DNA from 3 places in the Pseudomonas sp. FG6 genome. Region 3 is predicted to be linked to each of the others. Evidence: predicted binding sites of a transcription regulator. Region 3 holds the regulator's gene; each other region holds the start of a gene.
The links. Region 3 encodes sigma-54, which starts transcription at its own class of promoters, with help from an activator protein. Its sites were predicted from a motif close to ANTGGCATNNANNTTGCTNT; they were not measured.
Positions count from the first base shown of each region.

Region 1: the regulator sigma-54 is predicted to act here: its motif matches at 5,049-5,068, upstream of flgA (flagellar basal body P-ring formation chaperone FlgA).
Region 2: the regulator sigma-54 is predicted to act here: its motif matches at 2,189-2,208, upstream of glnA (type I glutamate--ammonia ligase).

Region 1 is NZ_JBMDJD010000051.1:7,854-17,710, reverse strand. Features, by position in the region: gene ACODSJ_RS23025 (glutamine synthetase family protein) at 1-959, shown strand, start outside; gene ACODSJ_RS23020 (MFS transporter) at 1,029-2,375, shown strand; gene ACODSJ_RS23015 (flagellar brake protein) at 2,432-3,178, opposite strand; gene ACODSJ_RS23010 (flagella synthesis protein FlgN) at 3,270-3,737, opposite strand; gene flgM (flagellar biosynthesis anti-sigma factor FlgM) at 3,786-4,103, opposite strand; gene flgA (flagellar basal body P-ring formation chaperone FlgA) at 4,275-5,039, opposite strand; gene ACODSJ_RS22995 (chemotaxis protein CheV) at 5,262-6,188, shown strand; gene cheR (protein-glutamate O-methyltransferase CheR) at 6,242-7,069, shown strand; gene flgB (flagellar basal body rod protein FlgB) at 7,364-7,771, shown strand; gene flgC (flagellar basal body rod protein FlgC) at 7,775-8,218, shown strand; gene flgD (flagellar hook assembly protein FlgD) at 8,234-8,956, shown strand; gene flgE (flagellar hook protein FlgE) at 8,987-9,857, shown strand, end outside.
Region 2 is NZ_JBMDJD010000002.1:83,433-93,289, forward strand. Features, by position in the region: gene typA (translational GTPase TypA) at 1-380, opposite strand, end outside; gene thiI (tRNA uracil 4-sulfurtransferase ThiI) at 518-1,972, opposite strand; gene glnA (type I glutamate--ammonia ligase) at 2,300-3,706, shown strand; gene ACODSJ_RS01620 (chorismate mutase) at 3,826-4,380, shown strand; gene ACODSJ_RS01625 (DUF4124 domain-containing protein) at 4,508-5,026, shown strand; gene ACODSJ_RS01630 (DUF4124 domain-containing protein) at 5,023-5,646, shown strand; gene glnL (nitrogen regulation protein NR(II)) at 5,878-6,963, shown strand; gene ntrC (nitrogen regulation protein NR(I)) at 6,960-8,396, shown strand; gene ACODSJ_RS01645 (hypothetical protein) at 8,865-9,305, opposite strand; gene trmL (tRNA (uridine(34)/cytosine(34)/5-carboxymethylaminomethyluridine(34)-2'-O)-methyltransferase TrmL) at 9,304-9,759, shown strand.
Region 3 is NZ_JBMDJD010000014.1:116,173-126,029, reverse strand. Features, by position in the region: gene ACODSJ_RS11780 (KdsC family phosphatase) at 1-183, shown strand, start outside; gene lptC (LPS export ABC transporter periplasmic protein LptC) at 191-760, shown strand; gene lptA (lipopolysaccharide transport periplasmic protein LptA) at 747-1,292, shown strand; gene lptB (LPS export ABC transporter ATP-binding protein) at 1,293-2,018, shown strand; gene ACODSJ_RS11760 (RNA polymerase factor sigma-54) at 2,184-3,677, shown strand; gene hpf (ribosome hibernation-promoting factor, HPF/YfiA family) at 3,754-4,062, shown strand; gene ptsN (PTS IIA-like nitrogen regulatory protein PtsN) at 4,075-4,539, shown strand; gene rapZ (RNase adapter RapZ) at 4,542-5,399, shown strand; gene ACODSJ_RS11740 (HPr family phosphocarrier protein) at 5,415-5,690, shown strand; gene pmbA (metalloprotease PmbA) at 6,000-7,346, opposite strand; gene yjgA (ribosome biogenesis factor YjgA) at 7,455-7,979, shown strand; gene tldD (metalloprotease TldD) at 8,110-9,552, opposite strand; gene ACODSJ_RS11720 (carbon-nitrogen hydrolase family protein) at 9,558-9,857, opposite strand, start outside.

The sequences.
Region 1 (9,857 bases), on a different contig from region 3:
CGCCCGTGGTGGCGACCGAGCTGGAGTTCTTCGTATTCGCCCCCAACCCGGACCCGACCCAGCCGTTCCAGCCGCCGTTGGGCCTGGACGGGCGTCGCGAAGACGGCCAGTCGGCGTTCAGCATCAGTTCCAACAACGGTCTGCGCCCGTTCTTCAGTGAAGTCTACGAATGCATGGCGGCGCTGGGCTTGCCGCGCGATACCTTCATGCATGAAATGGGCGTGAGCCAGTTCGAGATCAATCTGCTGCACGGCGATCCGTTGCTGCTGGCCGACCAGACGTTCCTGTTCAAGCACCTGCTCAAGGAAGTGGCCCTCAAGCATGGCCTGAATGTCGTCTGCATGGCCAAGCCGCTGGCCCACACGGCGGGCAGTTCGATGCACATCCACCAGAGCGTCGTCGAGTTGGGCAGCGGTCGCAATGTATTCAGCGATGAGACGGGCGAGCCGACGGCAACGTTCCGGCATTTCATCGGCGGGCAACAGGTTGCCATGGCTGACTTCACGGCGCTGTTTGCGCCGAACGTCAACTCCTACCAGCGCCTGTGCCATCCGTTCGCGTCGCCGAACAATGCCTGCTGGTCCCATGACAATCGTTCGGCCGGGTTGCGTATCCCTGCCAGTTCGCCGGTAGCTCGCCGGGTCGAAAATCGCTTGCCAGGCGCGGACGCCAACCCTTATCTGGCGATTGCCGCCAGCCTGGCCGCCGGCCTTCACGGCATCGAGAACTGCCTGGAGCCCAGCGCCGCGATCCAGGGCGAGTTCGAAGTGCCGGATAATCTCGCGTTGCCATGTACCCTGCACGCTGCGCTGGAACGTCTGAAGCGTAGTGATCTGGCGAAGGAGCTGTTCGGTACGGAGTTCATCGAGGGCTACATCGCTTCGAAAACCCTTGAGCTGACGAGCTTCTTCGATGAAATAACCCCCTGGGAGCGGCGTGTTCTAGCGGCTCAGGCCTAACGAACCGTTGTTCTCGGGCTATCGTCATCGGTAGCCCGTCCTCACTGCAAGGAGCCGCTCGGAACGCCGATGCGCCAAATCTGGAAACCCTTTCGAGCGCTGTATTTCGCCTCGCTGATGATGCTCATCGGCTCGGGCCTGTTGAGCACCTACCTGGCTTTGCGCCTGGCCGCCGACCATGTGGACAGCCTCTGGGTCGGTGCGCTGATGGCCGCCAACTATTTCGGCCTGGTGCTGGGCGGCAAGATCGGCCATCGGCTGATTGCCCGTGTCGGGCATATCCGTGCCTATTCGGCCTGCGCCGGGATCGTCGGCGCGGCGGTACTGGGTCACGGCCTGGTGGATTGGCTGCCGGCCTGGATCGTACTGCGGATGATTGTCGGCCTGGGCATGATGTGCCAGTACATGGTCATCGAGAGCTGGCTCAATGAGCAGGCCGATGCCAAGCAGCGCGGAGTGGTGTTCAGTGGCTACATGATCGCCTCGTACCTGGGGCTGGTGCTGGGCCAACTGATCCTGGTCATGCACCCGGCCCTGGGCCTGGAATTGCTGATGCTGGTGGCGCTGTGTTTCGCCCTGTGCCTGGTGCCCGTGGCGCTGACCCGGCGGATTCACCCCGCACCACTGCGTCCGGCGCCGATGGAGCCGCGCTTCTTCATCCAGCGGGTGCCGCAATCGTTGAGTACGGTGCTGGGTTCTGGGCTGATCGTCGGCTCGTTCTATGGCCTGGCACCACTGTATGCCTCCCAGCAGGGGCTTTCGACCGAACAGGTGGGTCTGTTCATGGGCTGCTGCATTTTTGCCGGCCTGCTGGTGCAGTGGCCGCTGGGATGGTTATCCGACCGTTACGACCGGGCGCTGCTGATCCGCTGCGTTGCGTTGTTCCTGGCACTGTGCGCGCTGCCCTTGGCGATCCTGGGCGAAGCGCCGCTGGAAGTGCTGTTTGTGGCCGGCTTCTTTTGTTCGCTGATGCAGTTCTGCCTGTACCCCTTGGCGGTGGCGTTTTCCAACGACCATGTCGAGGGCGATCGGCGGGTGTCGCTGACGGCCATGCTGCTGGTGACCTACGGTGTCGGCGCCAGTGTCGGGCCGCTGGTGGCCGGGGTGCTGATGAAGCTGTTTGGCAGCCAGATGCTGTATGCCTTTTCGGCGTTCTTTGCGTTGGTGCTGGTGTGGCGGATCCGGCCGAAAGCGGTGACGAACCTGCATCAGGTCGACGATGCGCCGCTGCATCACGTGGCCATGCCGGACAGTATGTCGAGTTCACCGTTGGTGGCGTGTCTCGATCCGCGGGTGGATGAGCAGGTGGTGCAGGAACAGATGCAGGCCCCGCTCGACGCTGAGACTGACCCTGAATCCATGGCTGAAACCGAAGCTGTGGCGCAGGCTGAGGGCGCAGACCACGAAAAGCCTTGAACCGGGCATAAAAAAACGGGCAGTCCCGCAAGGGCTGCCCGTTTTTTATGGGGGTGTCAGAAGTCGTCTTTATCGAAGCGACGGGCTTCGCGTTGCAACTGGTAAACGAAGCGCTCCACCTGCCGCTGTACCAGGCCACTGATGTTGTGGAAGCGCACGCCGGCGAACGTGGTGTTGATCCTTTCTTCGAAGTGCAGGTAGCGCAGCTCGACCGGCGCGGTCATGTTGCCAAAGGGCAGGGCGGCGATGAAGCGCTCGTACACCTGGCCCAATTGCAGGCGCTCGGTGATGTCGCCATCGAAACGCAGTTTGCAACCGGTTGCAGAGATGTCCAGCAGCTTGCCGTCCACCGGGGACTTGAGTTTCTCGCCACCGAGCTCGACGTTCACCAGTTGCGCCAGTTTCAGGGCAGCACGGAAGGCGTTGCGACGCTGGTGGTAGACCACTTCGTCGGGCAGGGCGCCGCGATAGCAGCGACCGTCCTTGGATTCATCGATGGTCAGTTGGCCTTTGCCTTCCCAGGCGATGCGCACGCCCTCGTGGAAACCCTCGACACGGAACGGCTCGCCCGCCAACAGGAAACGCTCGCCGTCGCGGGGAATCATTTCGTCCAGGGCGAGGGCGTTGTTTTCGCGATCGACGTCCACCAGATAGCTCTGGAAGCGCTGGCTGCGTTCGTGAAAGGTGATGATCAGCGGGTCGTGGCTATCTTGCAGCATCCGCAGGTTGCCAGAGATTTCCAGGGGCGTGCTGAGGACCTTGGGGGGCTGCGGAGTATCATCCGCGTTTGAGGCATTGAACACGGGGGTCAATCTCCAGGCAAAAAACGACTACGTATGTCCGGCATTTTGCCAGCATGTATCGCGCGTTGATAGGGCGCAAGCATGGTTCGTTTCATGCCTGGCTGAGCGGGCGATGCTTGACCATCCGGGCGGTCGAGCCGCGGGCGTCATAGAGTGAAGGGATTTCCCCGCCGTTGAGAATGCGCAATTGGTTGGCCGTGGCGGCCTGCTGGACCTGGATCGACTGGCCATTGCGCGCGTTGGCGGCCTGGCACTGGGCGAGCAGATCATTGAGCGCTTTGCTCTGGGACAACAGCTGATCCCCCATCGACGACTGGCTGGCCAATTGCTCGAGGCCGTCGTGATTGGCGGGCAGGTTGAGGCTGGCGAGAATCTCGCTGCGCTTGCGGCCATGCTGGTCGAGCAAGATGATCAATGCCTGTTTCTGCGCCAGGATATTCTCCAGCAGGGGCATGTCGCGACCGTGCAGTGCCAGGGATTCGGCTTGCAGCAATTCCAGCAATTGTTGCACTGGAACAAAGTCGTCGGTGATCAGTTGCAATAAAGTCGTGTCGTGCATGGCTGGCCTTGGGTCTTAAGCGTCCAAAAGCCTGGCGCCGGCGGCGGCCTAGCGCTGGGCTTCGAAGTTGAGCAGTTTGCTGGCTACGCGGTTGCTGTCGACTTTATAGCTGCCATCGGCGATAGCTGCTTTCAACTCGGCCACACGGGCGTTGTCGACGACAGGTTGATCGCGCAGCTTGTCAGTGACCTTCTGCAACTGCTGAGCCTCATTGCTGAGGTGTACCGACTCTCCGGTGCTGACCTGTTCGGCCGGGGTAGACAGCGGCGCGGATTTGCCGGTTTCGGCGGTTTCCTTGCTGGCGCTGGTACGCGTAGTGCCTGTCAGCGGTGAAGAGCTGTTTAAACGATTGAAATCGATGACCATGGTAAAAAACCTCTGGGTATTTGGACGCTTGCCATGTTTTCGGCCATTCCCAAAATAACTTTAGGCCCATCATTCGATGAGCGTGCGCACGTCTGCGCTAGCCTTTGCATAAGGCACAGTCTAGGGAACAGCGAGGGCAAGCGCCAGCTTTCTACCCTTTCCATCTGATCGCTACATGGCCACTTCCACCTGGCCTGGGGCCATCACCTGCGCCTTGATAACCCGTTGTGAGTTAAGGTTTTTTACTCGTATCTGTTCACGCATGCCGCCATTGGACAGGGCCTCGCCCGGCATGCGCACGGCCAGGGTGCCGCTGCGGGCGGTGATGACCACCTGATCACCCTTGCGGACCACTTCGGCCTGCTCCAGGTGCACCAGGGTGACGATCTGATCGGCGACCATTGGTCGGACAAGTTTTTGCCCGATGGCCTGGTCGACGGAAGTCAGGAAGCCCTGGGTGATCTGGCTGACGTCCCGCTCGCGCAGCACCACGTCCTGAGGCTCGACGATCCCGGCCCGCTTGAGCGGACGGGTGGTGGTGACAATTTCCCGGAACAGGTGCACTTGAGCCGGTACGAACACGGTCCACGGCGCGGCGCTGTCGCAACGAACCTTGACGGTGACGCGGCCCAGGGGCGTGGCCGGGCTCTCCAGCGAAGCAGTCAATTCCTTGTCGCACATCGGCATGCGCAGGCGGGGGTCCAGCTGGTTGACTTCGATTTCGTAGCGACCTTCGGTTTGACTGGTTGCCAGGTAGTCTTCTACGGTGAATTCAAGAAAGCCCTGAGTGACGCCGATAAGGAGATCAGGCAAGGTAACCGGAGCCGCGGCAAGGGCAGGGCCGCCCGAGGTGAACAGACAGACAGCCAGCAGCGCACCGAGCCAGTGGCGGCAGTGAGTGGTCAGGCGTCGAGAAAATGTCGTTTGTGCGTTCATGCCGGTTCAATAGCAAGCCCCGTGCCGTTTAGTGATGAATGCGCGTCGGACACATTAGCGTTAGGCTCGTTACGAAAAGTCTTGAGACGAAGGTCAGGCAAGGCGAAAACAGCCGAGGAAGCGCAGTGTACTGGAGTACATGAGCATTCCGAGGCTGTTTTCAACGCAGCATGAACGAGTCTCAAGGCTTTTCGTACAGAGCCGTTAGGTAGGAGTCAGGGCATGGCGGGAGTAATGGATTCGGTAAACCAGCGCACGCAGTTGGTCGGTCAGAATCGCCTGGAGCTGTTGCTGTTCCGTCTTGACGGCCAGCAAATGTATGGGATCAACGTGTTCAAGGTCCGTGAGGTGCTGCAATGCCCCAAGCTGACCCTGATGCCCAAGTCCAGCCCCGTTGTGTGCGGTGTGGCGAATATCCGGGGTGCGACCATTCCGATTCTCGATCTGGCGATGGCCACCGGTTCCGGTGGGTTGCTGGACCAGAGCAATCCGTTTGTGATCATCACCGAGTACAACACCAAGACCCAGGGTTTCCTGGTGCGCTCGGTGGAGCGCATCGTCAACATGAACTGGGAAGAGATTCATCCACCACCCAAGGGCACCGGTCGCGACCACTACCTGACGGCAGTGACGCGGGTCGACAACCAACTGGTGGAAATCATCGACGTGGAGAAAATCCTCGCCGAAGTGGCGCCGACCCCGGAAACGATTTCCGTGGGTGTGGTGGATGCCGAAACGCAGCACAAGGCGGTGTCTATGCGGGTGCTGACCGTCGATGACTCGTCGGTGGCGCGCAAGCAGGTGACCCGTTGCCTGCAAACGATCGGCGTCGACGTGGTGGCGCTGAACGACGGACGGCAAGCCCTGGATTACCTGCGCAAGCTGGTCGACGAGGGCAAGAGGCCGGAAGAGGAGTTCCTGATGATGATCTCCGACATCGAAATGCCGGAGATGGACGGGTACACGCTGACGTCGGAGATCCGCAGCGACCCGCGTATGCAGAAGCTGCACATCATCTTGCATACGTCATTGTCCGGGGTCTTCAACCAGGCGATGGTCAAGAAGGTCGGTGCCGATGACTTCTTGGCGAAGTTCCGGCCCGATGACCTGGCGTCCCGGGTTGTCGAGCGGATCAAGGCAGCAGAATAAAGGTCGGGCGCGTGGTGCGCCCGGCAAGTCAACACAATGAAAGAGGCGGTATCTTGTCTACGGGTAATTTAGATTTCGAACAGTTCCGGGTCTTCCTGGAAAAAGCCTGTGGCATCTTGCTGGGTGAGAACAAGCAGTACCTGGTGTCGAGCCGTCTCAACAAGTTGATGGAGCAACAGGGCCTCAAGACGTTGGGCGAGCTGGTACAGCGTATCCAGAGCCAGCCACGCAGCGGCTTGCGCGAGATGGTGGTGGACGCGATGACCACCAACGAGACCCTATGGTTTCGCGACACCTACCCCTTCGAGGTGTTGAAGAACAAGGTGCTGCCGGCGGCCATCAAGGCCAGCCCGGGCCAGCGCCTGCGGATCTGGTCGGCAGCCTGTTCGTCGGGGCAGGAACCCTATTCGCTGTCGATGTCCATCGATGAGTTCGAGCGGACCAACATCGGCCAGTTGAAAGGCGGTGTGCAGATCGTCGCCACCGACCTGTCCGGGACCATGCTCAATAACTGCAAGACCGGCGAATACGACAGCCTGGCCATTGGCCGTGGTCTGTCGCCGGATCGCCTGCAACGCTACTTCGACCCCAAGGGGCCGGGTAAATGGGTGGTCAAGGCGCCGATCAAGAATCGCGTGGAGTTCCGTTCCTTCAACTTGCTGGACAGCTACGCCAGCCTGGGCAAGTTCGACATCGTGTTCTGCCGCAACGTGCTGATCTACTTCTCCGCCGAAGTGAAGAAGGACATCCTGATGCGCATCCACAGCACGCTGAAGCCGGGCGGCTACCTGTTCCTGGGCGCCTCCGAGGCGTTGAACGGTTTGCCGGATCATTACCAGATGGTCCAGTGCAGCCCTGGGATCATTTATCAGGCGAAGTGATGGGCTTGAGTGGTCAAAAAACGGGAGTCCTCCAAGGCTCCCGTTTTTTTATGCTTGCCGATTTCCCCCAATCACCTCCATTCCCTGTGGGAGCAAGCCCGCTCCCACAATTGGAGTGTCATTGCCTTTAAGAAGCGGCAGAAAAGCGGCGTCCGGCGGAAAACCGTTGCCGCTTTTCTGGCATTGCCGCCTTGCCGGTGCCCGCAAGGCCCCGGTTTATGGGGTTTTTGAAAGTGGCACGAGGCTTGCTAAAGCCTGCCTACGTACATTCTGGTCACCCAAAAGGTTTGCGCCATGAGCATCAGCTTCGATAAAGCGCTCGGTATCCATGAAAAGGCCCTGGGCTTCCGCGCCCAACGTGCCGAAGTCCTGGCTAACAACATCGCCAACGCCGACACCCCGAACTACAAGGCTCGGGACCTGGATTTCTCCAAAGTGCTCGCCGAGCAGAACGAGAAAGCCCAGAACGGCACCTTCGCCCTGAACATGACCAATAGCCGTCATATCGAAGCCGAAGGCCTGGGTAACGGCGACGAATCGCTGATGTATCGCACGCCGATGCAGCCGTCGATCGACCAGAACACCGTGGATGCTCAGCTGGAACAGTCCAACTACGCGGAAAACTCCGTGAACTTCCAGGCCAGCTTCACCCTGCTCAACAGCAAATTCAAAGGGCTGGTATCGGCCCTGCGCGGAGAGTAATCCATGTCGATCGCGAGCGTATTCAACATCGCCGGCAGTGCCATGAGTGCCCAGACCACTCGCCTGAACACCGTCGCCAGTAACATCGCCAACGCCGAGACCGTTTCGTCGAGCATCGACCAGACCTACCGCGCCCGTCACCCGGTATTCGCCACCATGTTCCAGGGCGGCCAGTCCGGCGGCAGCGATTCGCTGTTCCAGGAGCAAGCCGCCGCCGGACAGGGCGTGCAGGTGCTGGGCGTGGTCGAAGACCAGAGCAACCTCGAAGCACGTTATGAGCCGAACCATCCGGCTGCCGATGCCAAGGGCTACGTCTACTACCCGAACGTCAACGTCGTCGAAGAAATGGCCGACATGATTTCCGCCAGTCGTTCCTTCCAGACCAACGCCGAAATGATGAACACCGCCAAAACCATGATGCAGAAGGTCCTGACCCTCGGTCAGTGATAAGGGGCGAATCACATGAGCGTTACCAACACAACCGGTGGTTTGAGCCTCAACGAGATCCTGGCCAACTCCTCCGTCAAGACGCCCACCACCACTGATGGCCTGGCCTCGGCGACCGGTGCGGTGACCGGCAAGAAAGAGCTCGGCAAGGATGCGTTCCTGCAGCTGCTGGTCACCCAGCTGAAAAACCAGAACCCGCTGGAGCCCCAGGACAACGGTGCGTTCGTGGCCCAACTGGCACAGTTCAGCAGCCTGGAAGGCATCACCACGCTCAACACTACGGTGAGCGGAATCGCCGGCAACTACAACTCGTCCCAGGCCTTGCAAGCCTCGTCGCTGGTGGGGCGTTCGGTCATTGCCCCGGGTAACAAGGCGGTGGTCGACACTTCCAAGAGCCTCAATGGCACGGTGGTGGTGCCCACGGCGGTGTCCGCCCTGGCGCTCAAGGTCGTGGACAAGGACGGCAAGACCGTTCGCACCATCGACATGGGCAGCCAGAGCGCCGGCAACTCTGCCTTCATCTGGGATGGCAAGAACGACGCAGGCACGACGGTCGAAGCGGGCACCTACACCTTCCAGGCCTCGACCACCATCGACGGCAAGGCCACGTCGCTGATCACCAACCTGCCGGCAACGGTCAGCAGCGTGACGATCAGCCAGACGGGCGGTGAACTGATGCTCAACCTCGCCGGGCTGGGCAGCATTGCCCTGTCCAAAGTACAAACTATTGGTATGTAGAGCCGACTAACCCGGCAAAAGGAGTGACACATGTCTTTCAACATCGGCCTTAGCGGTCTCTACGCAGCCAACAAGCAGTTGGACGTGACCGGCAACAACATCGCCAACGTGGCCACCACCGGTTTCAAATCGTCCCGCGCGGAATTCGAAGACGTCTACTCGGCCACCAAGCTGGGCTCGGGCAGCAAGACCGTCGGCAACGGCGTGCGCCTGGCCAACGTTTCCCAGCAGTTCGGCCAGGGTGACGTGAACAACACCGGCAACGTGCTGGACATGGGTATCCAGGGCCAGGGCTTCTTTGTCCTGGATAACAACGGTTCCCTGAGCTACACCCGTGCGGGTACCTTCAAGACCGACAAGGACGGTTTCATCACCAACACGGATGGCACGTCGCGCCTGCAAGGCTATGGCGTGGATGCCAACGGCAACATCCTCAACGGCATCCTGACCGACCTGCGCATCGACACTTCCAACCTGCCGCCGCAGGCCACCAGCCTGGTGTCGTCGACGATCAACCTGAACTCCACGGCGACGGCTATCAGCCAGGCGGCGCCGTACAAGTTCGACCCGGCCGATACTGCCACTTTCACCAAGCAGTTCACCACGCCGGTCTACGATACCCAGGGCAACCAGCATTCCATGGACCAGTACATGGTCAAGACCGGTTCCAACACCTGGGATGTCTACACGCTGATCGATGGTCGAAACCTGGACGGTAGCTCGCCGACGGCTGCGGCCACGTTGGCAGTACCTTCGACGATGACCTTCAACTCCAGCGGCAAGTTGGTCCAGGTCAGCACGCCGCCTGCGACCATCAACAGTGATCTGGTGCTGACCGGTTGGGTACCTGGCACTGTTACCAATGGCGTGTGGGCCGCTAACGGCGCCGGTTCGTCGAATA
Region 2 (9,857 bases), on a different contig from region 3:
ATCACGACGATTGGCTTGAGGCCGGCTTCGAACGCTTTCTTGGTCACGAAGCGGGTTTGCGGCATAGGGCCGTCCTGGGCATCGACCAGCAGCAGCACGGAGTCGACCATCGACATAACGCGCTCTACTTCACCACCGAAGTCGGCGTGGCCGGGGGTGTCCACGATGTTGATGTGGTAGCCGTTCCAGTTGATGGCGGTGTTTTTTGCCAGGATGGTAATGCCGCGCTCTTTTTCCTGGTCGTTGGAGTCCATCACGCGCTCGTCGTTGAGCTCGTTGCGCTCCAGGGTGCCGGATTGACGCAAGAGTTTGTCTACCAGGGTGGTCTTACCATGGTCAACGTGGGCAATGATGGCGATGTTGCGTAGATTTTCGATCACTTGTGTATCTCGATCAGAGGATTCGGTGTGCTGACAGGTCGTGGCAGCGATTTACGTTGAGTCCGACAAGCCGTTACAGCCTGCCGGCGGCGTCGGGGGGCCGGTGACGCAGGCCACAGGCAAACAGCCCCGGGCACTTAGCTCGGTCGATAAACGCGCACATTGGCATGCCCCTCACTGAGCAAATGGTGGGCATGCAGGCGACTCATCACGCCTTTGTCGCAATACAGCAGGTACTGGCGAGTAGGGTCCAGTTCCTTGAAACGCGCGTTCACTGCATAGAACGGCATCGTTTTTACTTCGACACCGGCGACGCTCAGCGGGTCATCTTCAGCATCGTCCGGGTGACGGATATCGATGATGATCTGACCGGCGAGCGCTTCGCCGACTTCTTCAATCTGCAAATCCTGGCCCAATTCGTCGATCACGCGATCGATCGGCACCAGCCGGGCGTTCTCGAGCGCACGCTCGAGCACCGCCATGTCGAATTCTTTCTCTTCGTGTTCCACACGCCCACGCTTGGCCGCCGTCTTCGGATTGACCGAAATGACCCCGCAGTACTCCGGCATATGCCGGGCAAAATCACCGGTACCGATCTTGTCGGCGGTGTCGATGATGTCCTGCTTGTGGCTGGCGATCAGCGGGCGCAGCACCAGCTTGTCGGTGACGCAATCGATTACCGACAGGTTCGGCAGCGTCTGGCTCGATACCTGGGAAATCGCCTCGCCGGTCACCAGTGCATCGATGTGCAGGCGCTCGGCGATGCTGGACGCGGCACGCAACATCATACGCTTCAAGATGACGCCCATATGACTGTTATCGACTTTGCCGAGGATCTCGCCCAGAACTTCTTCGAACGGTACGCTCACAAATAACACGCGCTGGGAGCTGCCGTACTTCTTCCAGATGAAGTGCGCCACTTCCATCACGCCCAACTCATGGGCACGCCCCCCCAGGTTGAAGAAGCAGAAGTGGGCCATCAGGCCGCGCCGCATGATCTGGTAGGCAGCCACGGTGGAGTCGAAGCCCCCGGACATCAGCACCAGGGTCTGTTCCAGCGAGCCCAGCGGATAACCACCAATGCCGTTGTGTTGGCTATGGATCACGAACAGCCGCTGGTCGCGAACTTCGATGCGCACTTCGATTTCCGGTTCCTTCAGGGAAATACCGGCTGCACCGCACTGTCGGCGCAGCTGGCTGCCGACGTATTTCTCCACGTCCATCGAACTGAAAGGGTGCTTGCCGGCGCGCTTGCAACGCACCGAGAAAATCTTGCCGGCCAGGGCGTCGCCATAGTGAAGTTTGCATTTGGCGAGGATGTCGTCGAAATCCCCCAGCGGGTACTCATCGACCTGCAGGAAATGCGCGATGCCCGGCATGCAGGCCAGGCGCTCGGTCATTTCCTTCAGGATCCGGGGTTCGCTGACCCGGGTCTCCAGCTCGAGGTTGTCCCACACGCCGTTCACCACCACGACCGGGTCCAGATCACGGAGCACGGCACGGATGTTCTTGGCCAACTGGCGGATGAAACGCATCCGGACCGGGCGGCTCTTGATGGTGATCTCGGGGAAGACTTTTACGATTAGTTTCATGAAAAACAGCGCGCGAACGGCCAGCCGAAAAAGGGGGGCGCGGATTATAGCGGAAATTGCTCAAGGTTTGACCAATTAATGTGCAGATGGTTTTTAGTGCACCAAAACAGGTCATAACCTCGTTTTCGCGCCACATTGCGGTGCGCAATTGTTCGACAATCCGCTATACCTACCCTCCAAGAGCGTGGATTTGGTGCAAAACACCCATGCTGGGGCACTGGCATGCAAATTGCTCCCTTGTGAGGCAGGTTGCCTTGGCAGAGGATTCGCGCCGGCATCACTTATCGTAGGGCACACCATTACCGCCCGAAGCCACCCGGAGGACATATGTCGAAGTCGGTTCAACTCATCAAAGATCATGACGTCAAGTGGATTGATCTGCGCTTCACTGACACCAAAGGCACTCAACATCACGTGACCATGCCGGCCCGTGATGCACTGGATGACGATTTCTTCGAAATCGGCAAAATGTTCGACGGTTCCTCCATCTCTGGCTGGAAAGGCATCGAAGCCTCCGACATGATCCTGATGCCGGACGACGAAACCGCCGTCCTGGACCCGTTCACCGAAGAGCCGACCCTGATCCTGGTCTGCGACATCATCGAACCGTCCACCATGCAAGGCTATGACCGCGACCCACGCGCCATCGCCCACCGTGCCGAGGAATACCTGAAGTCCACCGGTATCGGCGACACCGCTTTCTTCGGTCCTGAGCCTGAGTTCTTCATCTTCGATTCGGTCAAATTCAAGTCCGATATCTCCGGCTCCATGTTCAAGATCTTCTCCGAACAAGGTTCGTGGATGTCCGACCAGGACGTAGAGGGCGGTAACAAAGGCCACCGTCCAGGTATCAAAGGCGGTTACTTCCCGGTTCCACCGTTCGACTTCGACCACGAAATCCGTACCTCCATGTGCAACGCACTGGAAGAAATGGGCCAGACCGTGGAAGTTCACCACCACGAAGTGGCGACTGCCGGCCAGAACGAAATCGGCGTGAAGTTCAACACGCTGGTCAAGAAGGCTGACGAAGTCCAGACCCTGAAGTATGTCGTGCACAACGTTGCCGATGCCTATGGCCGCACCGCGACCTTCATGCCGAAGCCACTGTACGGCGACAACGGTTCGGGCATGCACGTTCACGTGTCGATCTCCAAAGACGGCAAGAACACCTTCGCTGGCGAAGGTTATGCCGGCCTGTCGGACACCGCCCTGTACTTCATCGGCGGCATCATCAAGCACGGTAAGGCCCTGAACGGCTTCACCAACCCGTCGACCAACTCCTACAAGCGTCTGGTTCCAGGCTTCGAAGCTCCGGTAATGCTGGCCTACTCGGCTCGCAACCGTTCCGCCTCGATCCGTATCCCATACGTGAACAGCCCTAAAGCCCGCCGTATCGAAGCGCGCTTCCCGGATCCGGCTGCCAACCCATACCTGGCCTTCGCTGCACTGATGATGGCCGGCCTGGACGGTATCCAGAACAAGATCCACCCTGGCGATGCCGCTGACAAAAACCTGTATGACCTGCCGCCTGAAGAGGCCAAGGAAATCCCACAGGTTTGCGGCAGCCTGAAAGAAGCCCTGGAAGAGCTGGACAAGGGCCGTGCGTTCCTGACCAAGGGCGGCGTATTCAGCGATGACTTCATCGACGCTTACATCGCACTGAAAAGCGAAGAAGAAATCAAGGTTCGCACCTTCGTACACCCACTGGAATACGAGCTGTACTACAGCTGCTGATCCGGTAGCGCCGCCACGCACGGCGTGAAAAAAAGAGGCCTCCTTCGGGAGGCCTTTTTCATGGGCGCCCGTTGGGTGCATGATGCTCGCCGCCCCCACAAGGAAGACGAGACTTGCCCATGACCTTGCACTTGAAACTCTGCCTGGCCCTGTCTGCCACCCTGCTGGCCTGCGCCGCCGAGGCCGCCCCAGCACCCGCCGCCCTTGCCCCGTTACTGGCCAGCATGGAGGAACGCCTGGCCATCGCCGACCAGGTGGCCTTGAGCAAATGGGACAGCCACAAAGCAGTGGAAGACCGCCAGCGCGAACGCGAGGTGATCGCGGCCGCCGTCGCCCAGGCGCCCACCTACAAACTGAGCGGCGAAGCCGTGGAAGCATTCTTCGCCGCGCAGATTGAAGCCAACAAACTGGTGCAGTACGCCCATCTGTCCGACTGGCACCTGCAAGGCAAGGCCCCGGACGCCCCGCGCCCGGACCTGGTAGGCCAGATCCGTCCGCAACTGGACCAATTGCAAAAACGCCTGCTGAAACAACTGGCGGACTTCACCCCTTACCGCGCCGACCCGCAATGCCCGCAATGGCTGGCCCAAGCCACCCACGACGCCCGCAAGGAGCCGCTGCGCCAGCTGGCGCTGGTCCGGGCGACTGCTGAGCTGTGTGTGTTCAAAGGCTAAAGCAACACCTTTCCCACATTGGGATCCATGGCGCTCCAGGCATCCACTCCCAGTACAACAACTTGGGCCAACCGCCCCACCTGACCTATGCTGCAACCCATCACTTTTCGCTTTCGGTCGATTTTCCATGGGGCGCGGCTTTTCAATCATGCTGTTGTGGCTGCTGGCACTGCCTGCAGCCGCGCAGATCTATAAGTACACCGATGCCGAGGGCAACACCGCCTACAGCAACCAGCCGCCACAAGGCGTACCGGCCCAGACGATGGATTTGCCACCGCTCAACAGCATCGAACGCCAGCCCCCTGCCGGCCAGGAGACACCGACTGCGCCGGCGCAGCGGAACGCGCCGGGCAACGCCTACGAGACACTGGAATTGACGGACATCCCCACCGAAGAGGCCCTGCGCGCCAACAACGGCACGTTCACCGTCGGCGTCCGGGCGCAACCGCGCCTGCGCAGCCCCCAGCAGTTCCGGCTGTTGCTCGACGGCCAGCCCTACGGCCAGCCGAGCAACGTGCCGCGCCTGCAATTGGTGAACATCGATCGGGGCGAGCACAGCCTGGCCGTGCAAGTCATCGACGGGGACCGCCTTGTGCAACAGAGCGAAACCGTCATCTTCACCGTGCAACGGGTACACCAGCCATGAACCGCTGGTGGGTTGCACTGGCGCTGTCGATGACCACGCTACCGGGGCTGGCACAGGTCTATACCTACATCGACGCCCAAGGCAACCGCGTCTTCACCGACCAGCCGCGCCCTGGTAACGCGAAGAAAGTACAGCTGCCGCCCGGCAACCGAATGCCGACGCCACCGCCGGGCAACGCCTCGGCGCCGGCATCCGAAGAGGTCGCCACGCCGCGATTCCATTATGAAATGCTCCGGCTATTGATCCCCGAGCCGGACGCCACGATACGCAGCACCTCCGGCGAACTGATCGTCACCGCCACCAGCGAACCCGGACTGCTCAGGGGCCATCACTACCGCCTGCTGCTCGACGGCCAGCCAACGGGGGCACCCGGGCCGAGCCCGGTGTTTGCCCTGAGCAACATCGATCGTGGCACCCATCACCTGGCGGTGGAAATCCTCGATGAGCAGGGGCGCATCGTCGAACGCACCGCCAACCAACCCTTTCATATGCAGCGCGTGTCCCTGGCGCAGAAGCGTCGCATCAAGCCTTGCGCCATCGCCGATTACGGCCAACGCCCCGAATGCCCTCTCGCCGAAAAACCTGAAGAAGAAAAAAGCAGCATCCTGCCGTTCTTCTGACGCCGCCCAGATCGCGCACCATATTGGTGCGTAAATTTGCAACCCTTCCCAAATCCCAACCCATTTTGGTTCGAAAGTACCCGAAAAAAATGGCAGAACGCCACGCAAATGGGCGAATAGAGCCCCATTTGCCGCTCTAGACGCTTCTTTTCGGAGCCTTGGTTTGGTTTTTGCATTTTCCTCGTACCAGCGCGTCATACGCGTGCCTGCTACGCTCCAAAAGAGGTCCTGATGACCATTAGCGACGCACTACACCGCCTGTTGCTCGACAACCTCACCACGGCAACCATCCTGCTCGACGCCGAACTGCGCCTTGAGTACATGAACCCGGCGGCCGAGATGCTCCTGGCCGTCAGCGGCCAGCGCAGCCATGGGCAATTCATCAGCGAACTGTTCACCGAATCCGCCGAGGCGCTCAATTCCCTGCGCCAGGCGGTGGAACAAGCCCATCCGTTCACCAAGCGCGAAGCGATGCTGACCGCCCTGACCGGCCAGACCTTGACCGTGGACTACGCCGTCACGCCGATCCTGAACAACGGCGCCACCTTGCTGCTGCTGGAGGTCCACCCACGCGACCGCCTGTTGCGCATCACCAAGGAAGAGGCCCAGTTGTCCAAGCAGGAAACCAGCAAGATGCTGGTGCGCGGCCTGGCCCACGAGATCAAGAACCCACTCGGTGGGATTCGCGGCGCCGCGCAACTGCTGGCCCGGGAACTGCCGGATGAAAACCTCAAGGACTACACCAACGTCATCATCGAAGAAGCGGACCGCCTGAGAAACCTGGTGGACCGCATGCTCGGCTCGAACAAGCTGCCGTCCCTGGCGATGTGCAACATCCACGAAGTGCTGGAACGCGTCGGCAGCCTCGTGGAAGCCGAGAGCCAGGGCTGCATCACGCTGGTACGCGACTACGACCCGAGCATTCCCGATGTCCTGATCGATCGCGAACAGATGATCCAAGCGGTGCTCAACATCGTGCGCAACGCGATGCAGGCCATCAGCAGCCAGAACGAGCTGCGCCTGGGCCGCATCAGCCTGCGCACCCGCGCCATGCGCCAGTTCACCATCGGCCACGTGCGCCATCGCCTGGTGACCAAGATCGAGATCACCGACAACGGCCCCGGCATCCCGGCCGAGCTGCAGGAAACCATCTTCTTTCCCATGGTCAGCGGCCGCCCGGACGGTACCGGGCTGGGCCTGGCCATTACCCAAAACATCATCAGTCAGCATCAGGGCTTGATCGAGTGTGAGAGCCACCCAGGCCACACCACCTTCTCGATCTTCCTGCCACTGGAACAAGGAGCCACATCGACATGAGCCGTAGTGAAACCGTGTGGATCGTCGATGACGACCGTTCTATCCGCTGGGTCCTGGAAAAAGCCTTGCAACAGGAAGGCATGACCACCCAGAGCTTCGACAGCGCCGACGGGGTGATGAGCCGCCTGGCCCGTCAGCAGCCGGACGTCATCATCTCCGACATTCGCATGCCCGGCGCCAGCGGTCTGGACCTGCTGGCGCGGATTCGCGAACAGCACCCACGGTTGCCAGTGATCATCATGACGGCCCATTCGGACCTAGACAGCGCCGTGGCGTCCTACCAGGGCGGCGCCTTCGAATACCTGCCCAAGCCCTTCGACGTCGATGAAGCCGTGTCGCTGGTCAAGCGCGCCAACCAGCACGCCCAGGAGCAACAGGGCCTTGAAGAAATACCGGTCCTGGCCCGGACCCCGGAAATCATCGGCGAAGCGCCGGCGATGCAGGAAGTGTTTCGCGCCATCGGGCGCTTGAGCCATTCCAACATCACCGTGCTGATCAACGGCGAATCGGGCACCGGTAAAGAACTGGTAGCCCATGCGCTGCACCGCCACAGCCCGCGGGCGGCCTCGCCGTTCATCGCACTGAACATGGCGGCGATTCCCAAGGACCTGATGGAATCCGAGCTGTTCGGCCACGAAAAAGGTGCGTTCACCGGCGCGGCCAACCTGCGGCGCGGGCGCTTCGAACAAGCCGACGGCGGCACGTTGTTCCTCGATGAAATCGGCGACATGCCCGCCGACACCCAGACCCGTTTGCTGCGCGTATTGGCCGATGGCGAGTTCTATCGGGTGGGAGGCCATACGCCGGTCAAAGTGGACGTGCGCATCATCGCCGCGACCCACCAGAACCTGGAAACCCTGGTTCATGCCGGCAAGTTCCGCGAAGACTTGTTCCATCGCCTGAACGTGATCCGCATCCACATCCCGCGCCTGGCGGATCGTCGCGAAGACATCCCGACCCTGGCCCGGCACTTCCTCAGCCGCGCGGCGCAGGAACTGGCAGTGGAGCCCAAGCTGCTCAAGAACGAAACCGAGGAATACCTCAAGAACCTGCCGTGGCCAGGCAACGTGCGCCAGTTGGAGAACACGTGCCGCTGGATCACGGTAATGGCCTCCGGGCGGGAAGTGCACATCGGCGACCTGCCGCCGGAACTGTTGAGCCTGCCACAGGATTCAGCCCCGGTGACCAACTGGGAACAGGCCCTGCGCCAGTGGGCCGACCAGGCCCTGGCACGCGGCCAGTCGAACCTCTTGGACAGCGCCGTGCCGAGCTTCGAGCGGATCATGATCGAGACCGCCCTCAAGCACACCGCCGGTCGCCGCCGCGATGCCGCCGTGCTGCTGGGCTGGGGCCGCAACACCTTGACGCGCAAGATCAAGGAATTGGGGATGAAGGTCGACGGTGGGGATGATGATGAGGGGGATGAGGGCTGAGTCATAAGGTCTAGCGCTTTGCTGATCTTGAGGGCCAATCGCGAGCAGGCTCGCTCCCACATCTGGAGATCAATCTCTGTGGGAGCGAGCCTGCTCGCGATGCTTTATCAGGCCTGACGCACCAAAACTGCGCACAACCCGCGAGCCAGTATCATCGGGCCCGCATCGAAAAACCGCCCCCCTAAAACTGCGAAAGCCCCGTAATACGGGGCCTTCAGCACTTTCTTCAGCTCAACATCACAAACTGGCACGCCACCTGCAATAACCTAATCACTACCCAGTTTCGGGGACCTTGGTACAGGCAGGCCGGGGATTCCCCATTTTATACCGGGCTCAGCGAGCCCACCGTTTTGGGGGCCTTGATACAGGCAGGTCAAGGTTTCCCTTCTTTACACCAGGGCTTTGCGCTCGGCGCAGTCCCTCCCGTTTTTGGGGACCTTGGTACAGGCAGGCCGGGGATTCCCTCTTTTATTGCTCCTGGAGACGGACCTCCAGCCGCCAGCGGTCATCGACCTCGCTGCCGGTCCACGCCCCCCGCAACGGACGCGCCGCCACCAGCGTCAGCAACAAGCCCTTGTCACTCAAGCGCACCCGCCAATTCACATCCTTGCCGTCGAGCTTGAACTGGCCGTTCTGCGGTTTACCTTCTGCGTCGAACAACAGGGCCACCGAGCCATCGATCATTTCCCCGTGCAGCTTAGGTTCATTGTTGAACCAGGCCACCAGCATGCCGTCGCTCGTGTCGACCTGCTGCAGCACGCTCGGCTCAGGCGTGGTCAGGCGCCCGATCATCAGGCCGACCATCATGCCGAAGATCGCCAACGAGCCCATCACCGGCAGTATTAGCTTCGAACGCTCGTCGGTTTGCGGCGTAGAATGCTGCTCATCTTTATCTGCGGAGCCGTGCATGTTTCACGTCATCCTTTTTCAACCGGAAATTCCGCCGAATACCGGCAACGTCATCAGGTTGTGCGCCAACAGCGGCTGCCACCTGCATCTGATCGAGCCACTGGGCTTCGAGATGGACGACAAACGCTTGCGCCGCGCCGGTCTCGACTACCACGAGTATGCCACCTTGCAGCGTCACGCGGATCTCGCCAGCTGTCTGGAAAGCCTGGGGCATCCGCGCTTGTTCGCCTTCACCACCAAAGGTTCACGGCCGTTCCATGACGCCAGCTTCGTCGCCGGCGACGCGTTCCTGTTCGGTCCGGAAAGCCGTGGCCTGCCAGCCGACGTACTCGACGCCCTGCCCGCCGACCAGCGCCTGCGCCTGCCGATGCGCGAAGGCTGTCGCAGCCTGAACCTGTCCAACACCGTGGCGGTGGCTGTGTACGAAGCCTGGCGGCAGAACGGCTTTGCCTGAATCCTGGCTGTCAGCCAGAAACACCTGTGGGAGCGAGCCCTGTGGGAACTGAACCTGTGGGAGCGAGCTTGCTCGCGATGAGGACAACACGGTTTAAC
Region 3 (9,857 bases):
GACCTGCCGGTGATTCGCCGGGTTGGCCTGGGCATGGCGGTCGCCAACGCGGCCGGTTTCGTACGCGAGCACGCCCACGGCGTCACCACGGCACGAGGCGGCGAAGGCGCGGCCCGTGAATTCTGTGAACTGATCCTGCGCGCCCAGGGCCGCCTCGAAGCGGCCAACGCCGCGTACCTGTGAGCCATTTATGCTGAGCAAAAAGATTCGCACCATCGTGGTGTTCGGCTGCATCGCGGCGATATTCGCAGCGGTGGGCTACTGGAACATCAGCCCGGAACGCTTTCTCGACCAGCCGGCAGCGGCGGTCGAGGAGCGCATCGACTGGTATGCGACCAACACCCATACCCTGCAATACCTGCCCGACGGCAAGGTGCAGTACGAAATGACCGCCGACAAGGTCGATCACATCAAGGCCACCGACATCAGCCTGGTCACCCAGCCTGACCTGAACATGTTCCGCGGCACCGAGTTCCCATGGCATGTGCAGAGCGAGCACGCCGAGGTCAACTCCGGCGGCACCGAAGTAGAACTGATCGACTCGGTGCGCGTCGCGCGAACCGATGAGAAGAACCGTACGACCATCATCACCAGCACGCGCATGACCGTGTTCCCACAGCAGCAATATGCGCAGACCGAGCAACCCGTTAGAATCGACGGCGCCGGCGGGGTATCGACCGGCATAGGAATGAAGGCGTATTTGAAGGAAAGCAGGATACACCTGCTCTCGAAAGTAAGAGGACAGTATGAAGCTCGCTAAAACCCTCCCTATTTTGCTCAGTCTGGGCGCAGCACTGGGAAGCGCGAGCGCCTGGGCTCTTCCCACCGACCGCGACCAGCCGATCCGCATCCAGGCCGACGACGCCCAGCTGGACGACAAGAACGGCATCGCCACGTACAAGGGCGATGTCATCATCACCCAGGGCTCGATGAAGGTGACCGGCAATACCGTGACCATCACCCGCACCCAGTCCGGCGACATCGACGTGGTGACCTCGGTGGGCAACCTCGCCTATTTCGAGCAGTTGCAAACCGCAGGCGACACCAAGCCAGTCCAGGGCTATGGGGTGACCATCCAGTATCACGCCTCCCAGGACCGCGTCGTACTGATCGACCGCGCCAAGGTCGTCGACAAGGACGGCAACGTGACCCAGGGCGAGAAAATCGTCTATGACACCAACAAGAAGCTGGCCAGCGCCGGCCGCGCCACCGGCAACAAAGTGACCGAGCAGCGGCCGCGGATCGACATGGTGATCCAGCCTAAAAAGAAAACCGAGCAAAAGGCCCAGTAAATGGCAACTCTGAAAGCTCAGCACTTGGCCAAGAGCTACAAGAGCCGTCAAGTCGTACGTGATGTCAGCCTGTCCATCGACAGCGGCCAGATCGTCGGCCTGCTCGGCCCCAACGGCGCGGGCAAGACCACCTGCTTCTACATGATCGTGGGCCTGGTCCAGGCCGACCAGGGTCGCGTACTGATCGACGACCTGGACGTCAGCCACCAGCCGATGCACGGTCGGGCGAAGGCGGGTATCGGCTACCTGCCGCAAGAAGCGTCGATCTTCCGCAAACTGTCGGTTGCCGACAACATCATGGCCATCCTCGAGACCCGCAAGGAGCTCGACAAGGCCGGTCGTCGCCAGGAACTGGAAAGCCTGCTGCAGGAATTCCACATCAGCCACATCCGTGACAACCTCGGCATGAGCCTGTCCGGTGGCGAGCGACGCCGCGTGGAGATTGCCCGGGCCCTGGCCACCGCACCGAAGTTCATCCTGCTCGACGAACCCTTCGCCGGTGTGGACCCGATCTCGGTCGGCGACATCAAGCAGATCATCCACCACCTCAAGGCCAAGGGGATCGGCGTACTGATCACCGACCACAACGTGCGTGAGACACTGGATATCTGCGAAACCGCCTATATCGTCAACGACGGCCAACTGATTGCCGAAGGCGATGCCGAAACCATCCTGGCCAACGATCTGGTCAAGGAAGTGTACCTGGGCCATGAGTTCCGCCTGTAAGCGCAAAGTGTCTGGCAAATCGTCCCGGCGCCGCTAAATTTTATTATGGCGGCGCCCTAGGCAAACACTTCAGTTTCAGGCATATAATTTGCTTAAGTTTGGCGCTCCGGCGCCCTGTAGTGGATGGCGCATGTGCGCCGGCGAATAAGGTGTTAAGCCCCTGCCATGAAACCATCGCTAGTCTTGAGAATGGGCCAGCAGCTGACGATGACACCGCAGCTGCAACAGGCCATCCGCCTGCTCCAATTGTCGACCCTGGACCTGCAACAGGAAATCCAGGAAGCGTTGGAGTCCAATCCGATGCTCGAACGCCAGGAAGAAGGCGACGACTTCGACAACTCCGACCCAATGGCCGATAACGTCGAGCAAAAGCCCAATACCGAAGCCCCGGAACCGTCCTACCAGGAAGCCGCCCCAACGGTGGACAACCTCGAGGAAGGCGAGTGGAACGAACGCATCCCCAACGACCTTCCGGTCGACACGGCCTGGGAAGACGTCTACCAGACCAGCGCCAGCAGCCTGCCAAGCAGTGACGACGACGAGTGGGATTTCACCACCCGCACGTCCGCCGGCGAGAGCCTGCAAAGCCACCTGCTGTGGCAATTGAACCTGGCGCCGATGTCCGACACCGATCGCCTGATCGCCGTCACCCTGATCGACTGCATCAACAACCAAGGCTACCTGGACGAGACCCTCGAAGAAATCCTCGAAGCCTTCGACCCTGAGCTGGATATCGAGCTGGACGAGATCGAGGCCGTCCTGCACCGCATCCAACAGTTCGAGCCGGCCGGCGTCGCCGCCCGCAACCTGGGCGAATGCCTGTTGCTGCAACTGCGCCAGCTGCCCGCCAAGACACCTTGGCTGACCGAGGCCAAGCGACTGGTCACCGATTTCATCGACCTGCTGGGCGGCCGCGACTACAGCCAACTGATGCGACGCATGAAGCTCAAGGAAGATGAGCTGCGCCAGGTGATCGAGCTGGTCCAGAGCCTTAATCCGCGACCGGGCTCGCAGATCGAGTCCACCGAACCCGAATACGTCGTGCCCGACGTGATCGTGCGCAAGCACAACGATCGCTGGCTGGTGGAGCTCAACCAGGAGTCGGTGCCCAAGCTGCGGGTCAACGCCCAATACGCAGGCTTCGTCAGGCGTGCCGACACCAGCGCCGACAACACCTTCATGCGCAACCAGTTGCAGGAGGCGCGCTGGTTCATCAAGAGCCTGCAAAGCCGCAACGAGACCCTGATGAAAGTAGCCACCCAGATCGTCGAGCATCAGCGCGGCTTCCTGGAGTACGGCGACGAAGCGATGAAACCGTTGGTCCTGCATGACATCGCCGAAGCGGTGGGCATGCACGAGTCGACAATTTCCCGGGTGACCACCCAGAAATTCATGCATACCCCTCGGGGTATCTATGAGCTGAAATACTTTTTCTCCAGCCACGTCAGCACCTCCGAAGGCGGCGAATGCTCGTCCACGGCCATCCGCGCGATCATCAAGAAACTGGTGGCTGCGGAAAATCAGAAAAAGCCGTTGAGTGACAGCAAGATCGCTGGTTTACTGGAGGCACAAGGCATTCAGGTGGCCCGCCGTACCGTCGCCAAGTACCGCGAATCCCTCGGGATCGCACCTTCGAGCGAACGCAAGCGGTTGATGTAGCGGGCCCCGCCACAGCGTTCCAGTGGCAGGCATTTCTGCCTGCCGCTTTATGCACTGGCAACGAAGGAGAAGCTGTATGCAAGTCAACATCAGTGGACACCAACTGGAAGTGACCGAACCCCTGCGCACCTACATCGGCGAAAAACTCGACCGATTGGAAAGGCATTTCGACAAGATCACCAATGTGCAAGTCACGATGAACGTCGAGAAGCTGCTGCAGAAAATCGAAGCCACGCTGCATATCCCCGGCGGAGAAGTGGTTGCGAACGCAGAGCACACAGACATGTACGCCGCGATTGACCTGCTGACCGACAAGCTGGATCGCCAACTTAAAAAGCATAAGGAAAAGACCCAGAGCCTCCTCCAGGGCGCGACCGGTCGTTAACCCCCTCAATCCATGATCCGACTAGAAACCATCCTGACCCCCGGCCGTTCCCAGGTGAACGCGCCGGGTGGCAGCAAGAAAAAAGCCCTCGAACAAATCGCCAACCTGATCCACCGGGAAGTACCGGATCTGGAAATGCAGGATGTCTTCGAGGCCCTGGTTGCCCGTGAAAAACTCGGTTCCACCGGTTTTGGCAACGGCATCGCCATTCCTCACTGCCGCCTCAAAGGTTGTACCGCGCCCATCAGTGCGCTACTGCACCTTGAAGCCGCCATAGAGTTCGACGCCATCGACGGCGCACCGGTCGACCTGCTGTTCGTGCTGTTGGTGCCGGAAGCGGCGACCGATGCGCACCTGGAGCTGCTGCGCCAGATTGCCAGCATGCTGGACCGCAAGGAAGTGCGCGAAAAACTGCGCAGCGCACCGAATAACGAAGCCTTGTACCAGGTTGTCCTGGACGAGCAGAACGGTCACTGAACATGCGCCTGATCATCGTCAGCGGCCGCTCCGGCTCCGGTAAGAGTACCGCCCTCAACGTCCTTGAGGACAACGGCTACTATTGCATCGACAACCTGCCGGCCGGCTTGCTGCCGGAACTGGCCGAACGCGCACTGATCAATACCGAGCTGGCGCAACCGCTGGTGGCGGTGTCCATCGATGCCCGCAACCTGCCGAGCCATCTGTCGCGCTTCCCGCAATTGCTCGAAGAAGTCCGCAGCCGGCACATCCAGTGCGACGTGCTGTACCTGGACGCCGACGAAGAAACCCTGCTCAAGCGTTTTTCCGAAACCCGTCGTCGCCACCCCCTGAGCAACGCCAGCCGTTCCCTGGCCGAAGCCATCGAGGACGAGACCCAACTGCTGGGCCCCATCGCGGACCTGGCGGACCTGAAGATCAACACCACGAACCTGAACCTGTACCAGTTGCGTGACACCATCAAGCTGCGCCTGCTGAACCAGCCGGAGCCGGGTACCGCATTCCTGGTGGAGTCGTTCGGTTTCAAGCGTGGCATGCCGGTGGACGCCGACCTGGTGTTTGACGTGCGCTGCCTGCCCAACCCGTATTGGAAGCCGGAATTGCGTGAGCAGTCCGGGCTCGACCAACCGGTGATCGACTATCTGGCCGCCCAGCCGGATGTCGAAGACATGTTCCAGGACATTTCCAGCTACCTGCTCAAATGGCTGCCGCGCTTTGCCGCGAGCAACCGCGCCTACGTGACGATCGCCATCGGCTGTACCGGTGGTCATCACCGCTCTGTCTACCTGACCGAACGCCTGGGTCAGCTCCTGCAACAGTCCCTGAAGAACGTCCAGGTTCGCCACCGCGACCTCAGCTAAAGGATCCACATCGCGATGCCTGCTCGGGAAATTGAAATCATCAACAAGTTGGGCCTGCATGCCCGGGCATCGGCCAAGTTCGTCGGGGTGGCGGGCCAGTTTCCCGAGACCACGATCCGGGTTGGCCGCACGCCCGAGACCACGGTCGATGGTAAAAGCATCATGGCAATGATGATGCTCGCCGCCGGCAAGGGCACCAAGATCCACTTGGCGACCGAAGGTGAACAGGCGCAGGAAGCCATGGATGCCCTGGTGGCCCTGATCAACAATTACTTCGACGAAGGCGGTTGATCGCCCCTGGCCGATGCAGGCTTGAAAAGGATGAGGCTGCTTCGAGCTAGGCTTGAGGCAGGCTTGAGGCAGGCTTGCTTGAGGTAGGCTTGCTGTAGGCTTGCTTGAGGTAGGCTTGCTTGAGGTAGGCTTGCTGTAGGCTTGCTGTGGCGAGGGAGCTTGCTCCCGCTGGGCTGCGCAGCAGCCCCCAAGCTTTTTGCGGTTGCTTCGCAACCGAGCGGGAGCAAGCTCCCTCACCACAGAAGGTTCTGCGAACCCAAAAAAGGCGCGCCATCCAAAGGACGGCGCGCCTTTTTCATTGCGGCCAGGTCAGCTACCCGCCACCGTCATCCGCTCGATCAACACCGAACCTGTGCGAATGTTGCTGCGCAGCTCCAGGTCGCTGCCCACGGCCACGATCTGCTTGAACATGTCGCGCAGGTTACCGGCGATGGTCACTTCCTGGACCGGGAACTGGATCTCGCCGTTCTCGACCCAGAATCCCGCAGCACCACGGGAGTAATCGCCGGTCACCATGTTCAGGCCATGGCCCATCAGTTCAGTTACCAGCAGGCCTCGCCCCATTCGCCGCAGCAAGGCGGCCTGGTCTTCATCGCCGTGGGTCACGAACAGGTTATGCACGCCACCGGCATTGGCAGTGCTCGGCATGCCCAGCTTGCGGCCCGAATAGGTGCCGAGGATGTAGGACACCAACTCGCCGCGCTCGACGAACGGCTTGGCATAGGTGGCCAGGCCATCACCGTCGAACGCCGAGCTGCCCATGGCCTGCACCAGGTGCGGACGTTCGTCGATGGTCATCCATTCCGGGAACAGCTTCTGGCCCAGTGCGCCCTCGAGGAACGAGGACTTGCGATACAGGTTGCCGCCGGACACCGCCGACAGGAAGCTGCCGAACAAGCCACCGGCCAGCTCGGCCGAAAACAGCACCGGTACTTCACAGGTCGGTACGGGTCGTGCGCCCAGGCGACTGGCCGCCCGTTGCGCGGCTTTCTGGCCGATGCTCACCGGGTCGGCCAGCAAAGTGCCCTGGCGGTTCACGTCGTACCAGTAATCGCGCTGCATCTGGCCGTCGGCTTCGGCGATCATCACGCAACTGAGGCTGTGGCGAGTAGATGCATAACCGCCGATGAAACCGTGGCTGTTGCCATAGACCCGGCAACCCTGGTGAGTGTTGAGCGTCGTGCCGTCGGCGTTCTTGATCCGGCTGTCGGCGTCGAAAGCCGCCGCTTCACAGCGCAGCGCTTGCTCGATGGCCTGTTCAGGGCTGATGTCCCAGGCATGGAACAGGTCAAAATCCTTTTGCTCCTTGCACATCAGCGCGGCATCGGCCAGGCCCGAGGCTTCGTCTTCAGAGGTGTGCCTGGCAATCGCCAGGGCCGCGGCGACGGTTTCGCGAACGGCGTCCGGGCCGCTGGCCGAAGTGCTGGCCGAGCCCTTGCGCTGGCCAACGTACAAGGTGATGCCAAACCCCTGGTCGCGATTGAACTCGACGGTTTCCACCTCGCGCTGGCGTACCGACGTCGACAGGCCCTGCTCCAGCGACACCGCCACCTCGCACGCGCTGGCGCCCTGTCGCTTGGCCTCGGCGAGGATCTGCTCGACTTGTTCCTGCAGTGCCGGCAACGCTTGTGGGCCGACGCTCTGAACTGCACTCATGGTGTTCTCCACTCAAATTCTGCTTTCGGTGATGGCCTTCTAGCGACCGGGCCGGACAAGCGGCCCCCGACTGGTTATCATGGCGGCGTTTCTTTGCGGACTGCCCCCATGGTTGATTCTTACGACGACTCCCTCTACGAGGGTGAAAAAAGCAAATCCCAGGTCAAACGCGAGCTGCATGCTCTGGTTGACCTCGGCGAGCGCCTGACGACACTCAAGCCTGACTTGCTGGCCAAACTGCCCCTGACCGACGCCTTGCGCCGGGCCCTGGCCGATGCGCCCAAGCACACCGCGAATATCGCGCGTAAACGGCACCTGCAATTCATCGGCAAACTGATGCGCGACCAGGACACCAGCGCCATCCTGGTCCTGCTCGACCAACTCGATGCCTCCACCCGACAGTACAACGAACGCTTCCATAACCTGGAACGCTGGCGCGATCGCTTGATCGCAGGCGACGACGGCACTTTGGAAAAGTTCGTCATCGACTACCCAGAGGCTGACCGTCAGCAACTGCGCTCCCTGATCCGTCAGGCCCAGCACGAGGTGGCACAGAACAAGCCGCCGGCCTCGAGCCGTAAAATCTTCAAGTACATCCGTGAGCTGGACGAAACCCAACGCGGTTTGCGCTGATCGCTCCCCCTTAGGGAGTTGCCTTTATTGTGGCGAGGGAGCTTGCCCTCGCTCGGTTCGACCGCATTGGGGCTACTGCGTAGCCCAGCGGGAGCAAGCTCCCTCGCCACAATAATTTGAACACGTCTTTTTAGGCGCCCGTGCCACCCACGGTGATCGCATCGATCTTCAGGGTCGGCTGGCCGACGCCTACCGGCACCGATTGCCCATCCTTGCCACAAGTGCCCACGCCGCTGTCCAGCGCCAGGTCGTTGCCGACCATCGACACCTTGCTCATCGCCTCCGGCCCGTTGCCGATCAAGGTCGCACCCTTGACCGGCGCGGTGATCTTGCCGTCTTCGATCAGGTAGGCCTCGCTGGTGGAGAACACGAACTTGCCGCTGGTGATGTCCACCTGGCCACCGCCGAGGTTGGCGCAATAGATGCCCTTCTTCACCGAGGCGATGATCTCCGCCGGATCGCTCTGGCCGCCCAGCATGTAGGTGTTGGTCATGCGCGGCATCGGCAGGTGCGCGTAGGATTCGCGGCGACCGTTACCCGTGCGGGCCACGCCCATCAGCCGAGCGTTGAGCTTGTCCTGCATGTAGCCCTTGAGCACACCGTTCTCGATCAGCGTGGTGCACTCGGTCGGAGTACCTTCATCGTCGACGCTCAGGGAACCACGACGCCCGGCCAGGGTGCCGTCATCGACGATGGTGCAGAGTTTCGAAGCGACCATTTCACCCATACGCCCGCTGTAGGCCGAACTGCCCTTGCGGTTGAAGTCGCCTTCCAGGCCGTGGCCCACCGCCTCGTGCAGCAGCACGCCGGACCAACCCGAACCCAGCACCACCGGCAACGTGCCCGCCGGGGCCGGGATGGCTTCAAGGTTGACCAGCGCCTGGCGCAGCGCTTCGCGGGCATAGCCCATGGCGCGGTCTTCATTGAGGAAATAACGGTAGTCGGTACGCCCGCCGCCGCCATGGCCGCCGCGCTCACGGCGCCCGTTCTGCTCGACGATCACGCTGACGTTGAAACGCACCAGCGGCCGGACGTCCGCGGCCAGGCCACCGTCGGTGGAGGCCACCAGGATTCGCTCCCAGACACCGGCCATGCTCACCGTCACCTGCTGGATACGCGGGTCGAGGGCGCGGGTCGCAACGTCGATGCGCTTGAGCAGTTCGACCTTTTCGGCACGGCTCATGACCTCCAACGGATTGTCCGGCGCATATAACTGGGCCACGTCCTGGCTGCTGAAGGCCTGGACCGTGCCGTTCTGCCCGGCACGGGAAATCGACCGGGCGGCACGGGCCGCAGCACCGAGGGCTTCGAGGGTAATGGCGTTGCTGTAGGCAAAACCGGTTTTCTCCCCCGACTGGGCCCGTACGCCGACGCCCTGGTCGAGATTGAAGCTGCCTTCCTTGACGATGCCGTCCTCCAGCGACCAGGACTCGGAGATCTGGCCCTGGAAATACAGGTCGGCGGCGTCGATACCGGGGCCGGCCAGGTCACCCAGCACGCCTTGCAGGCTTTCGAGGGTCACGCCACCGGGGGCTAAGAGGTGTTCACTGACTGAGGACAACAACCCGCTCATATGTTCTACGCCTTGAATTCATCATCTTGGACAGGCCGCTGTCGAGCGCCCTGCGAGAAAAAGCGCCGATGGCTGGCCACCGGCATGCGCGCCCGGATGGACGCCTGTTCGCTGCTGTCGCACTCGGCCAGCAGTACCGCCTCGCCTTGATCCTGTTGTGCCAGCACCCGCCCCCAGGGGTCCACGATGGCGGCATGGCCAAAGGTTTCCCGAGGCCCCGGGTGCACGCCACCCTGGGCGGCCGCCAGCACATAGCACTGGGTCTCGATGGCCCGGGCGCGAATCAGGACATCCCAGTGGGCCGC